Regions from separate parts of the Chitinimonas naiadis genome, predicted to be linked through region 1. Evidence: predicted binding sites of a transcription regulator. Region 1 holds the regulator's gene; each other region holds the start of a gene.
The links. Region 1 encodes FliA, which starts transcription of late flagellar genes. Its sites were predicted from a motif close to GCTAAAGNTNNNNNNNNNNCNGCCGATAAT; they were not measured.
Positions count from the first base shown of each region.

Region 2: a site for FliA is predicted at 2,965-2,994, ahead of ACYVHK_RS21675 (flagellin). Genes of this name have one in related genera too.
Region 3: a site for FliA is predicted at 3,359-3,388, ahead of flgM (flagellar biosynthesis anti-sigma factor FlgM). Genes of this name have one in related genera too.

Region 1 covers NZ_BAAGVO010000004.1:473,422-478,216, forward strand. The annotation lists gene ACYVHK_RS08120 (MinD/ParA family ATP-binding protein) at 1-421, shown strand, start outside; gene ACYVHK_RS08125 (RNA polymerase sigma factor FliA) at 539-1,285, shown strand; gene ACYVHK_RS08130 (MotA/TolQ/ExbB proton channel family protein) at 1,352-2,092, shown strand; gene ACYVHK_RS08135 (lysophospholipid acyltransferase family protein) at 2,106-2,849, shown strand; gene ACYVHK_RS08140 (isoaspartyl peptidase/L-asparaginase family protein) at 2,859-3,785, shown strand; gene ACYVHK_RS08145 (ABC transporter permease) at 3,860-4,795, opposite strand, start outside.
Region 2 covers NZ_BAAGVO010000007.1:278,415-283,209, forward strand. The annotation lists gene ACYVHK_RS21670 (glycosyltransferase) at 1-2,908, shown strand, start outside; gene ACYVHK_RS21675 (flagellin) at 3,055-4,713, shown strand.
Region 3 covers NZ_BAAGVO010000004.1:301,782-306,576, forward strand. The annotation lists gene ACYVHK_RS07325 (zinc ribbon domain-containing protein) at 1-186, opposite strand, end outside; gene tilS (tRNA lysidine(34) synthetase TilS) at 389-1,735, opposite strand; gene ACYVHK_RS07335 (acetyl-CoA carboxylase carboxyltransferase subunit alpha) at 1,704-2,672, opposite strand; gene fliW (flagellar assembly protein FliW) at 2,820-3,236, opposite strand; gene flgM (flagellar biosynthesis anti-sigma factor FlgM) at 3,441-3,746, shown strand; gene ACYVHK_RS07350 (flagella synthesis protein FlgN) at 3,846-4,328, shown strand; gene sugE (DMT family transporter) at 4,415-4,738, shown strand.

The DNA.
Region 1 (4,795 bases):
GTCGGCCGACGAGGTGATCGTGGTGATTACGCCATCGGGCGACTCCATCACCGCGGCCTACGCCGCCATCAAGCGTCTGCATACGGAATACGGCCGCCGCGACTTTCGCCTGCTTGCCAACCGGGTCCGTACGCTGGATACCGCAATGGCGCTGTTCCAGCGCGTCAAGGAAGTGGCTAGCCGCTACCTGGACGTCAAGATGAAGCTAGTCGGCTTCGTGCCGGAAGACGAGCAACTTGCCCGTGCCGACAAGCTGGCGCAACCGGTGGCACATGTGTTTCCGCAGAGTGAGGCGAGCGTGGCATTTGCCCAACTGGCGGTGGCGATGCGTCGCTGGCCCCGAAAGACCGGGAGCGCAGACCGTGCCAACCTGCTGTATCGTGCCCTTGATGTCAGTCGCAGACTGGCCTCAATCCGCTGAAAGCCGCGGTTTACCTCATTGTCAGCCATAGCAGTGATTGCTAATCTTCGTCCGGCCCGTTGGCAAACCCGTCGACGTGGCGCATAAAGAAGTCATCCTCCCCGATACATGTCCCGCATGACCACGTCCCGCGCCATTGGTGCTTACAAACAACACGCTGCAGATTCGATCGAAGCGCGTGTCAACACGTATGCACCGCTGGTCAAGAAGCTGGCCTACCACATGGTGGCCCGCCTGCCAGCCAGCGTGGAAGTGGACGACCTGATCCAAGCAGGTCTGATTGGCCTGATGGATGCCTGCCGCAATTTTGATCCGGCGGCCGAAGTGCAGTTCGAGACCTATGCAACGCAACGCATACGCGGTGCCATGCTCGATGAATTGCGCGGTGCCGATTGGCTGCCACGGCAATTGCGACGTTCGATGCGGGATATCGAAGCGGCCATGAGCAAACTCGAGCACAAGCTGGGGCGCGCCCCCACCGAAGCCGAGATTGCCAAGTCCATGGATTTGCCACTGGCCGAGTACCAGGAGCTGCTGGCTGATTGCCGCGGTCACCAGTTGATCTATTACGACGACTACGACAGCGACGACGACGGCCGTAATGCGCTCGACAATATGGCGGCCGACCATACTGCGGACCCGATCAACGGGCTCGATGATGCCGACTTCAAGCGGGTACTGCTCGACGGCATCAAGACATTGCCCGAGCGCGAGAAGATGGTAATGGCCCTGTACTACGAGCAGGAGCTGAACCTCAAGGAAATCGGCGCCGTGCTCAACGTCTCGGAATCCCGCGTTTGCCAGCTGCACAGCCAGGCTGTGGCACGCTTGCGTACCAAACTGCATGACTGGACGCAGAAATGACCGTCCGGTCGATCAAATCTGCTATAAACGGCAGCGTACCCGCCAACAAGAAAACCCCTCATCCATATGGATAGACTGAGCCTGATCGGCATTCTCCTTGGCCTTGTCGCAATTGTCGGCGGCCAACTGCTTGAAGGCGGCAATATCAGTTCCTTGCTGCAACTGACCGCCTTCCTGATCGTCATGGGCGGCACCATCGGTGCCGTACTGCTTCAAAGCAGTACCAGCAACTTCGTGCTGGGTGTAAAGATGGTGCGCTGGGTACTGATCCCCCCCACCGCCGCGCTCGATCCCTGGGTGAAATCGTTGATCAGCTGGAGCAATACGGCCCGGCGTGGCGGCCTGCTTGCGCTGGAAACCCCGCTGATGGGCGAGAAGGATCCCTTCGTCAAACGTGCCCTGCAAATGCTGGTCGACGGTGCCGAACCAGAAGCCATCCGCCATACCATGGACCTTGAAATCGGCGCGTACGAGGAAAAGCATCGTGCTGCCGCCAAGATATGGGAATCCGCTGGCGGCTACGCGCCGACCATCGGCATTCTGGGTGCGGTGATGGGCTTGATCCACGTCATGGAAAACCTGACCGACCCTTCCAAGCTGGGTTCGGGCATCGCCGTCGCCTTTGTGGCTACCATCTACGGCGTGGGCTCCGCCAACCTGTTCTTCCTGCCTATCGGCAACAAGCTCAAGCAGATCATTGCGACCGAGGTCAAACGGCGTGAACTGTTGGCCGAGGGCCTGGTTGCCATCGCCCATGGTGAGAACCCGCGCATCATCGAAAGCAAGTTACGCGGCTTCATCGTCTAGGTAGCGCGGCGCGATGACTGCCCTGCTACGCCTGCTGTGGCGCCTCCTGGCCATCATCGATTTCCTGCTGCTCACCCTGCTCCTGCTACTGCTGTCCTGTTTACCACGACGGGCGGTAGCAGGGGTCTTCCCCCTCCTGTTCCATGCCTGGTGCCGCTGTTTTGTCCGTGCACTGGGCGTCCGGCTACGATTGCACCAGCACTATTGCGGTACGCTGCCTGAGCGCTACGTGCTGATCGCGAACCATCCCTCCTTGTTCGAGGATATCGGCATTCCCGCCCTCTTTCCGGTGCGCTCGCTCGCCAAGGCCGAGGTCGCCAACTGGTGGATATTGGGGCGGGTCGCCGTGGCGGCACGCACTCTGTTCGTCAACCGGGAGTCTTCCGCCTCTCGCAAGGCGGCTACCCAGGCGTTGATCGATGCCGCCAAGCAGGGTGACCGGCTGGCGCTCTACCCAGAGGGGGGCTGCAAGGGTCGGCGAGTAGGTAGCCGCTTCTTCAATGGCGCCTTCATTGCCAGCTTCGAGAGCGGCGTACCTTTGCTGCCGGTCTTCCTGCACTATCAGGCGCAGGAGACCTTCGAATGGGCGGAGCAGCACCTTTTGCTGAAACTCTGGCAAATCGCTTCCGCACGTAACCCCGCTGCGGACTACCATGTATTCGAGCCCATTGATCCTGCCAACTTCACCTCGGCAGAAGCCATGAAGGACCATGCTCACGGCCTCTACCTTGCCTGGCAGCGTCGCTTCCTGGACTAGGAGAACACTTTGCCCTACGCCATTGCCATTCACGGCGGTGCCGGCACGCTGCGTAAGCAGGACATCAGTCCCGAGCAGGAATCCCTGTTGCTGGCTGGCCTGAACCAGGCGCTGGATACGGGGCTCGCCTTGCTGCAGCAAGGAGGCAGCGCCCTTGATGCAGTCACCGCGGCAGTCAGCGCTCTGGAGGACAACCCGCTCTTCAATGCCGGCCGCGGAGCGGTATTCAATGCTGACGGTGATATCGAGCTTGAGGCAGCCGTCATGGAAGGCAGCCAGCGGCTGGCAGGCTCGGTAACCGGGGTGAGGCGCGCCAGAAATCCGGTGCAGCTGGCGCGACGGGTGATGGAACAAACCCCGCATGTGACATTGGGCTTTGCCGCTGCCGACGCCTTTGCCGAGCAGCAAGGCTTGCCGTTGGCGGATGCCGCTTATTTCTTTACCCAACCACGCTGGGATGCCCTGCAGTCGGAACTGTCCCGCATGGCGGCAGGTGGGTCGGACAAGGACGTATCGGAGCAGGTCAAACACGGCACGGTCGGCGCCGTCGCGCTGGATATCTGCGGCCGCATGGCGGCCGCCACCTCGACCGGTGGCCGCACCGCCAAGATGGCGGGTCGGATAGGCGATACGCCGGTAATCGGCGCGGGCACCTGGGCCGATGATCTGGTAGCGGTATCCGGCACCGGTCATGGCGAGAGTTTCATCCGCTGTGCTGCAGCCCATGAGGTCGCCAGCCGGGTGCGCTATATCGGCCAGCCCCTGGCCGATGCCTGCGACGAGATCGTCTTTGGTCAACTGGTAGAGATAGGCGGCTCTGGCGGCCTGATCGCCGTCGACTGGGAGGGCCATGTCGCGATGCCCTTCAATAGCGAGGGCATGTATCGCGCCGCAGTCAATGCCTGGGGTGAGCGCATCGTCGCCATCTATCGCTGACACAAACCCTTCCGCGAACAAGACGAAAAAGGACCCTCAGGCCCTTTTTCGCTACGCTTGCCGTTCCCGCTCACTCAGGCACGGAACAAGACCTCTTCGCGCCGACACCAGCGGGTACAGGCGAATAGCAGCCCTCCCGCTACTAGAACCGTCGAGCTCAGTACCACCGCGAGATCCGAGGGCAACAAGGTCCCCTTGACGATCTCCTTCACTGCCAGCGCGATATTGGTGATCGGCATCCAGGCCCAGCCGCTGCTGAGGCTCATGTTCGGCAGCAAGGCCAGGAGAATGGGCATGATCAGCAGGATCATCAGTTGGCTGGCGTAGCCACCGGCCTCCTTGTAGCTGCGGGCATACAGGGAGATGGCGAGCAGCAGGGCCGCGGTGATGGCATTGGCAGGCAGGATCAGCAAGCCCACCAGGGCAAACTCACGCCAGCCTATGCCGGCCAGTACCTGCGACATGGCCGCACCTGCTGCTGCGTTGCCCTTGAGCAGGCCCATGCCCCAAAAACCCATCGAGATCACGGCGACGGTACCCGCAATGATGCCGACCAGCGCGATGGCGGCAAACTTCGCCAAGACCAGCCGGCTGCGTGGCAGGGGTAGCAACAGCAGGGATTCCAGCGTGCCACGCTCCTTCTCACCAGCTCCCATATCGATGGCGGCCGCCATGCTGGCTGACAGGCCGATCATCAGCAACAGGTAGGGCAGAAAAGCGCCGATCAGTTCGCCGATGCGTTCACGCTCGTTGGCGGTGCTACGCACATCCAGCAGTATGGGTTGGCTGACAAAGCGCTGGGTATCCGCATCCAGTCCTTGCCGCGTCATGTAGGCCTGCCGCAGCTCGTCACCGTAGCCGGTGCTCAGTGCCTTCATGCGTTTCGCCACGGTATCCACCGTCACGGCGTCGTTGTAGTGCAGTTCCAGGCGCATGGCCTTGCCGGCATGCAATTGCTGCTCGAAGCCATTGGGAATGACCAGCGCAAAACGAATGCGCTCATCCTTGAT
Region 2 (4,795 bases), on a different contig from region 1:
CATCACCAAGGCCGTCAACGGGATCGATCCACGACTGAAGAGCTTGTACGATGTCTTTGCACCCAAAGTGCCTTGCGATATCGACTGCGGCAAGATGGTGTTGAAAGGGGTGACGCTGGAAGAGCTGGGAGAGCTGTGTTCCCTGCAGTTCTATACGGTAGCCGAGCTCGGTTCAGAAGCGTTGACCGACTATAACCCCGTGGCACCGGCAGCCATTCAGCCAGCAGAGACTTACAAGCAGTTCCTGCATACCCATCTTTTGACGTCGGTCGAGGTGGGACACTATGAAAAGCGCATCGTGGAATGGGGCGTCCAGCCCAAGGTGCATGCCGTGGTGGTGGCGAGTGGCGAGGCACTGGCGGGCCTTGCCGCCTCTGTACAGTCGTTGGCCAATCAGCTTTATTACCATGTGCACTTCACCATCCTTGCGCCGATGCAGGCACCGGATGGGTTCGCGTCAAATGAGCGCATGACATGGCGTGCCTACGATGGGCATCCGAATAATGCGATCAATGAAATCCTGACCGGCAGCGACGCCGAGTGGGTGACCGTACTGCAGGCGGGTGACGAGCTGGTGCCTCATGCTTTGCTCTATGCCATGGAGGCCGCGTACAGCCATCCTGAGTGGCGTGTCATCTATACCGATGAAGATCGTCGTGATGAAGCCGGCAACTACGGTAGTCCCTACTTCAAGCCGGATTTCTGCCCGGACTACTATCAGTCGATCCCCTATATCGGTGACTTCTTCCTCGTCCGGCGCGATTTCTTTGCTGGCTTGGGCGGTTTTGCGCCGGAAGCCCTGGGCGCCAGCAATTTTGACTTGTTGCTGCGGGCGCAAGAGGCAGGCGGGCAGGGGGTGTTTGGTCACATTGCGGATGTGCTTTATCATCGCAGTGAAAAGCGCAGCCTCGATACCTTGCCGACGCAGGACAGTATCGTAGCGGGCAACGTTGCGCTGGTTGACTCGCTCCGTCGGCGCGGCATTGACGCCGAGGTTGGCAGCGGCAACCTGCCAGGGACTTACCGTACCCGCTATCGTCATGAACAACGGCCCCGTGTTTCCATCATCGTTCTCACCTGGGAGAACCTCGCAGCACTGCAAGCGACACTGGAAGGCGTACTCAATACGACAGACTGGCCTGATTACGAACTGCTGATCATCGATATGGGCAGCGAGGACCAGGAAACGCTGACCTATCTGTCTGGTCTGGATGGGATGGGTGAGGATCGCCTGCGCGTCTATCGTGTGTCCGGTGAGCAGAATCTGGCCAAGCTGCGTAACCAGGCTGCGTCCGAGGCGACCGGCGAATACCTGTTGTTCCTCGATAACGATGTCACGCCGCTACAGGCGGACTGGTTGTCGGAAATGATGTCCGAAGCACAACGCCCGGAAGTCGGGATCGTTGGGCCGCGGCTCCTCCGTCCTGATGGCACCGTGGACGATGCCGGCCGCATTCTCGGCCTGCTGGGCTTGGCGGAAAGCCCCTTCCTGGGTCTGCACTTCGATGAGCCGGGTTACTACGGTCGTCTGCAGACCACGCAGAACTATTCGGCGGTATCGGGTAGCTGCCTGTTGATTCGTCGTGCCATCTTCCAGACGGTAGGTGGGCTGGATGAATCGTTTGACCTCTATCAGGCAGACCACGACCTCTGCTTGCGAGTCACCAAGAGCGGGCATCGTGTTGTCTGGACGCCTTATGCAAACCTGTTGCATAGCCGCGGTGCCAGTCAGCTCAATGAGTCCCTGCTTCCTGCCGAACAGCGAGAGGAGCGGGAGCGCGCAAACCAGGCCTTGCTCTACCAGCGCTGGTTGAGAGAGCTATCGTTCGACCCGGCCTACAACAGCAACCTCATACTGCAAGGCGGCGTATTCGAGATCGAACCTCGTCCGCAATTGACGAAGCAGGCGCTGCCCTGGAAGCCTCTGCCCCGGTTGCTCTCCATTCCTGGTGATGATTGGGGCTGCGGCAACTACCGTATCATCCAGCCACACACGGCTGCGGTGAATGCGGGGCTGGTGGAAGGCTGGAAGTCATTCGACCACTATCTGATGGTCGAGATTGGGCGCATGGAGCCGGATACCATCGTGCTGCAGCGGCAGATCATGGATCACCAGTTGCCATTCCTGCGTGAGTACAAGCTGCAGAAGGATATCCGTCTGGTGTTCGAGGCTGATGACCTGATGACGGCCGTACCCAAGAAGAGCCTGCATCGTGCCGACCTGCCGCGCGACATGGCCGACAAGATGCGGCGCGCCCTGGCGTTCTGTGACCGGTTCATCGTCACGACTGAGCCGCTGAAGGAAGCGTTCCGGGACATGCACCACGATATCCGCGTCGTGCCCAACAGCATCGACGCCGAAATCTGGGGCAAGTTCAAGCCGCAGCGCCGTGTCGGCAAGAAGAAACCCCGCGTTGGGTGGGCCGGTGGGGTTAGCCACGGTGGTGACCTGGAGATCATCTACGATGTGGTGCGTGAGCTGGCGGATGAGGTTGAGTGGGTATTCTTCGGCATGGCGCCGGAGCCTATCGCGGCCTACCTCGCGGATATCCGCGGTGGTGTCTCCTTCAAGGAGTATCCGACCCATCTGGCGAGCCTGAATCTGGATGTGGCTATCGCACCGCTGGAGCTCAATGCGTTCAATGAGTGCAAGAGCAATCTGCGGGTGTTGGAGTACGGCATCCTCGGTTATCCGATGATTGCCACCAACTTCACGCCGTACCAGGGTGACTATCCGATCACCCTGGTGAATAACACTACGGCAGAGTGGGTGAAGGCGATCCGCGAACACATCAATGATCTGGATGAGTCCGCACGCCGCGGTGATGCCTTGCGGCAGCATGTTCTGGACCATTGGATGTTGCAAGATCGACTGCCGGACTGGATGTCGGCCTGGTTCGAGTTTTAAGATAGTGACCCGACCGGCAAAAATTGCAGGCCCCCTGCAAATTTTTGCCGGTCAGCCCTAAAGTTCCATCAGAACTCGTCGATAAAGGTGGCAAGGCGTTGACCGCCTGGTTAATTTAACCTCAGCCCCTAGCAGGAGACGAGATCATGCAAGTCATCAATACGAACATCCCGTCGCTCAACGCCCAGCGAAATCTCAGCAAGACCTCGGACGCTCTGAGCACTTCCCTTCAACGCCTGTCCACCGGCCTCCGCATCAACTCCGCCAAGGACGATGCTGCCGGTCTGGCCATTTCTTCGCGTATGACGTCGCAGGTCCGTGGTATGGACCAGGCCCGTCGTAACGCCAACGACGGTGTTTCGCTGGCGCAGGTCGGTGAAGGCGCCCTGAGCCAGATGAGCGATCTGCTCCAGCGTATTCGCGAACTCGCTGTGCAGTCGGCCAACGGCACCAACACCTCGACTGACCGTGCTTCCCTGAATGCTGAAGTCTCCCAGCTGTCGTCCGAACTGGACCGCTTCGCTGTGACGACTGACTTCAACGGCCAGAAGCTGTTCGACGGTTCGTTCGGCACTGCGGCTTACCAGATTGGCGCCAATGCCAACGAAGTGGTTTCCGCCAGCACGGCCAACTTCCGTACCAACAGCTACGGTACTTATCAGATCAAGAACCAGATCAACCTTGCTACCTTCGCCGTAACCGGCAGCATGTCCGGTACCACCCTGAGCGGCGCCAGCGGCGCGGTTATCCAGGCTATCGGTAGCTCGGGTGGCACGTCCGGCGGTGTGGTGATCAACGGTGGTAACGGTGGCGGTCAAGTGACCTCCTTGACCTCCGGTTCGACTGCCCGTGAAGTGGCCGCCTCGATCAATGCCCTGGGTACCGGTGTGCGCGCTACGGCTCGCAACGACGCCAACATCCAGTTCACCAACTTCACCGCAACTCAGATCGCTGCATCGGGCCGCGCTACCTACTCGCTGAACGTGACCGGTTCGAACACGACCGTCGTCAACGTGACCTTCAGCGTGGGTGAATTGACCGCTGCAGGTCTGGCTGAATCGATCCAGGCTTTCAACGACCGCTCGTCGCAAACCGGTATTACTGCTCGCCTCAACGACACCTCGAACGGCATTATTCTGTCGAACGACGACGGTAGCGACATCATGATGCAGACGGTTTCTCTGCAGTCGGGTGGTGTTGTGGCCCTGGTTACCGGTGGCCAAGGTGGTGTGCCGCTGGCTTCCGCAGCCTTCGTCACTGCCGGTGGTTCGGGCGGTGCGGCTGGTGGTGCAACCCAATCGTCGGGTGCCGTGCTGAAGATCGGCGGTCAAGTGACCCTGGACTCCGACAAGAGCTACTCGATTACTGCACAAAGCGGTACCGCGTTCGCTTCGGGTGTCATTGCTACCTCCGGTTCGCAGCCAGGTTCTATCTCTGGTCTGGCACTGGGTTCGGGTACGACCAACAACACACTGGGCTCAAACCTCAGCGCAGTGAACTCGCTGGACGTCTCGACCGTAGCCGGCGCCAACCAGGCCCTGCGGATTGTCGATAGCGCTTTGTCGGTGGTGAACAGCCAGCGTGCCAAGTTCGGTGCCTTGCAGAACCGCTTCAATGCAACGATCGCCAACCTGCAGACCGCGTCGGAAAACATCTCGGCTTCTCGTTCGCGGATTCAGGATGCCGACTTCGCAGCTGAAACGGCAAACCTGACCAAGGCACAGATCTTGCAACAGGCTGGTACTGCGATGCTGGCGCAAGCCAACGCGCTGCCGAACCAGGTTCTGTCTTTGCTCCGCGGTTAATCAGCTGATCGATTGACTTAGAGAAGAGCTTGCCCCGGCAGCGCCTAAAGGCGAGCCGGGGCTTTTGCCTAAGGAAAAGCCA
Region 3 (4,795 bases), 170 kb from region 1:
CAGCGCCAGCACGATGCCCAGATAACGGGCAGGCCCCGCGTTACCTTGCGCATGTCCCCGAACCAGTAGCAGGATGGCCACGCCGGCCAGCAGGTAGACCAGCGCAGACAATCCAAGGAACAGGTTTTGTACCCGCAAGGGGTTGGGCAGCTGTAACTGGCTCTGGTTATTGAAGTCGTAGCTCACCGGCATTCCCCTGAACACGAGGCAGCCTGGGTCAATCCTGATGATTTGACCCATCTCCCCTTACGCAGCTGCATGCTGACCGTGCATCGCCGCCATCCCCAATCAGGTATAGCGTGCAACGAAAGGAATCGCCTGCGCAGATGACAGGACAATCAGCGTAGCGGGGAGGAAGGGCGACGGGCGTCACCCGCCCTTTCGGATGTCAGCCCTGGAAATCCGGCCAGTCCTGCGGTCGCCAGGCGGGCCAACTGCCCTCGTCCTTGGCCTGGAATTCCGCCGCCGTCGCAATACCGGCAACGGCCACCAGGTTCTCGCCTTGCCACAGCAAGGGCCAGCGGGTACGCAACCAGGGGGGGATCCCCGCCTCCTGCAAAAGCAGCTTGACCGGACGATTGGGACCGCCCTGCCGTGGTCGCAGGGATTCGCCGCCGCGTCTCGGCCTGGCCCAGAGGCCGGTCAGCGCCTCAGCCACCAGGCCGCCGGGCCGGGACATCCAGACCAACTCGCCCTGCCAGCCAGGCAGCGTCAGCCTACCCTCACCGGCAACTGGCCGATCCGGAGGCTCGGCAACCCAGTGCGCAAGCCAGATCTCGTCCCTGTATCGGTGGACCGCCCGCTCACCCAATCTCAGACAGGGATTGGCGTCTTCCCGTGCAGTCAGCAACTGCTCGAGCAGCAGGACCAGTTGTCGCTCATCGGGGCGCATGTCGTGACCGGCCAGAAACCAGCGCAACAGGTTCCGCTGGCGCGGCCCGGCCAGATCGCGCAGGCGTGCCAGCGAAAGGCGGGGCGTCCAGACTCCCGCATCCTGCTCCGCGATGGCGTCGAGCAGGCTGGCGGTCTCGGCAAAGTGCCTTGCTGCACGGGCAATGGCGCTTTGCGCAGACGGAAAACGCGTCAGCAGCGCCGGGATGACCTGCTGTCGCAGATAATTGCGGTCGTACTCGATCGAGGCATTGCTCTCGTCCTCGACCCATTGCAAGCCCTGCACCAGGGCATAGTTGTGAAGCTGTTCGCGCGACTCTGCCAGCAGCGGCCGCCATATCCGCTTGCCCTCAGCCAGCGGCCGGGCCGACGGCATGCCGGCAGCGCCATGCACCCCCGTCCCACGCGCTAGACGGTAGAGCACCGTTTCAGCCTGATCGTCACGATGATGGGCCAGGGCCACCAGTTCGGCATCCAGCCGGGCAAATGCCGCATAGCGTGCGCTGCGAGCCCGCGCCTCGAGGCTGTCCGGCGCACTGGCATCCAGGCCGGCTTTTTCATGAGAAAACGCAATACCGTGCCGCAGGCAATAGTCGGCGCAATGCGCCAACCAGTCATCCGCTGACGGACTAAGACCATGATGCAGGTGAAAAGCTTGCAGCTGCAGAGGCTGTTCCGTGCGCAGGCGCAGGAACAGTGCGAGCAATACCGAGGAATCGAGTCCGCCCGAATAGGCGACCGCCACGCTGGCACCCGGCAGGATATGCCGGGCAGCCAGTTGGCGAAAACGCTGGTAGAGAGACTCGGCCTGATCAGGCCGAGGTAACTTCCTTGTACTTGCCATAGCTCATCAGCCGCTCGAAACGGGTCTCCAGCAGCTTGTCGACGGGCTTGTCTTGCAGGCTCTTGAGGGCATCCTGCAGGCTCTTGCGCAGGGTCAGCATCATGGCCTGGGTATCGCGATGCGCGCCACCGGTAGGCTCTGCCACCACTTTGTCCACCAGACCGAGGGTTTTCAGACGGCTGGCGGTGATCCCCAGAGTTTCTGCGGCTTCCGGTGCCTTTTCCGCACTCTTCCAGAGAATGGAAGCACAACCTTCCGGCGAGATCACCGAATAGGTAGCGTATTGCAGCATCTGCACCACGTCACCAATCGCAATGGCCAAGGCTCCACCCGATCCGCCTTCACCGATCACGGTGACGACCACCGGTACGCGCAGCTTGCTCATCTCGAACAAATTGCGCCCGATGGCCTCGGACTGACCCCGCTCTTCCGCACCAATGCCTGGATAGGCGCCGGGGGTATCGACGAAGGTAACGACCGGCAGATTGAATTTTTCTGCCAGGCGCATCAGCCGCAGGGCTTTGCGATAGCCCTCGGGGCGCGGCATGCCGAAGTTGCGATAGATCTTTTCCTTGGTATCGCGGCCCTTCTGATGGCCGATCACCATGACGGACTGGCCATTGAGCCGAGCCAGGCCACCGACGATGGCTGGATCGTCGGAATAGCTACGATCACCGTGGAGTTCTTCGAAATCGGTGAAGATTTCGCGGATGTAGTCCAGCGCATAAGGGCGCTGCGGATGACGGGCAACCTGCGAAATTTGCCAGGGCGACAGCTTGCTGTAGATCGCCTTGGTGAGCTCCTGGCTCTTTTTCTGCAGGTGATCGATCTCGACCGAGATATCGACCGCCGAATCATCCTGCACAAAGCGTAGCTCTTCGATCTTGCTTTCGAGCTCGGCAATGGGTTGTTCGAAGTCGAGGAATGTGGTTTTCATACTTGCTGCAGGCCACGTCGCTTAAGCGTACGCGCTCCGGTAGTGCCGGACGTTCGGCGAAATCGCGCCATTATGGCGAAACTCAGCCGCCCCGCAAGATTGACATGACGGCCGTTCAAGCAGCCGTCCGGCAATTTCGGCACCCACTCACTCGTTGGTAAAGACGATTTCCGCACGTACACCACCCTTCTGGAAAGCCAGGCGGCTAGCGACATTCAGCAGAATCGGGGACTGTGTATTGGCCTTGATTCCAGCCCCGGTACCGTCACGTGTCAGGGTGAGAAGTAGCGCAAGATTTTCGCTATCTGTGAGCTGAATCAGTGCGGCTTCTTCGTCGCTGAGGGTCAATTGGTAGTGCAAGCCCATGCGGCGGGTATCAATAACGCTGAAAACAACCGCCGGATCATCGAGCGATTGCAGCCACATTACCTTGGGCTCGGGCACATCCTCGTGCAACAACTTGAAACGCGTGCAATCTTCAAACCCGGGTAGTCCGTCGGGAAAGTTGATGACGGTGTTCTCATCGATATCTATCACGCCGAAGCGGGGGGTAACGACTTGCATGGATTTATGGCTCCCAGCCTTCAAGTTGCACGAAATCTAGCCGAAATAAGGCATGAGCGCCAAGACCTGATGTGCGGCAGATACGAATGTTTATGCTTGTTTACAGATTTTATTCACATCGGGCTAAAGTTTTTCAATATCCTGTCGATATGGTGCGTAGACCATAGACAGGACTCGGCCAATGTAGCCGGGAAGAGGATCGTTATGAAGATCGATAACTCAGGCAAGCCGATCACGGCGCCGTCTCGCGGCGAGGCGAAAGCTGCCGCCAAGACAGGCGGCGGAGAGGTCGCGAGCGCGGAATCGCGCGGCGACAGCGTGGATATCAAGGCTTTCAGCGCCCGATTGGCGTCGCTGGAGTCGAACCTCGCCTCCCAGCCCGTGATTGATGAAAGCAAGGTGGCCGAAATACGCCAGGCCATCAAGGATGGGCGCTTCACGATCCAGGCCGACGCCATCGCCGACAAGTTGATCGCCAGCGTCAAGGAACTGCTGTCCGGCAAGACCTGACGCCGTTCGTCGAACAAGGCATACTAGCCCTACACCGGCCACCGACCCGCTCGGTAGGCCGGTTGTTTTTTGTATAGGCCCTATGACTGGAAAGCTGCCATGTCCACCCCTCTGCTCCAGACCGCACTTGAGAACGAGCTTACCCACATCCAGAACTTCATCGGGACGCTGGAGCTGGAGCAGCAGGCGCTGATCGACAATACCCTGGCCGAACTGGAAACCCTGTCCAAGCAGAAGGCGGGACATGCCATGGCATTGGAGCAATTGGCCAAGGAGCGAAAGCGGCTGTTCGAGATCAACGGCGTGGAACTGTCGCCACACCCTCCCCACTCGCTGACACAGGCCCGCAACCTGCCTGCGGATTTGCTGCCCGAACTGGCGGCCACCTGGGACAAGCTTATCCAGGCGGCGCGACACGCCAGCGCACTCAACACGACCAACGGTCAGTTGATCCACACGCGCCAGCAGCAGAACCAGCAATTGATGAGCCTGCTGCAGAGCAGTCAGAATTCGAATCTATCCTACGACGCCTACGGCCAACCGCGCCTGTCGCGCTCCACCGGCTCCTTGGGCAAAGCCTGATTCAAGCACCTGACCGGATTGCGGGACGACCCGCTCCAGTTTTCTGAAACATGGGGACGGCCCCAAGCAATCAGGAGGGCCGTACCATGGCCTGGATCATTCTTACCTTGGCAGGTCTGCTGGAAATCGGCTGGGCGGTGGGTCTCAAATACACCGAAGGCTTTACTCGCTTCTGGCCCAGCGTTGCCACCCTGCTAGCCATGGTGGCCAGCGTCAGCCTGCTGGGGCTGGCAGTACGCACCCTGCCGCTCGGCACCGCCTACGCCGCATGGACAGGCATAGGCGCCGTTGGCACGGTCATCCTGGGGATATTTCTGTTTGACGAATCCGCCAGCCTGGCACGCCTGCTCTGCGTGGGCCTGATCGTGACCGGTATCGTCGGGCTCAAGCTCGTGGGTCAGCCAAGCTAGGCGCAAAAAAGCCCGCCATACCGGCGGGCTTTCCATTGCAACCCCGATGCACCGACC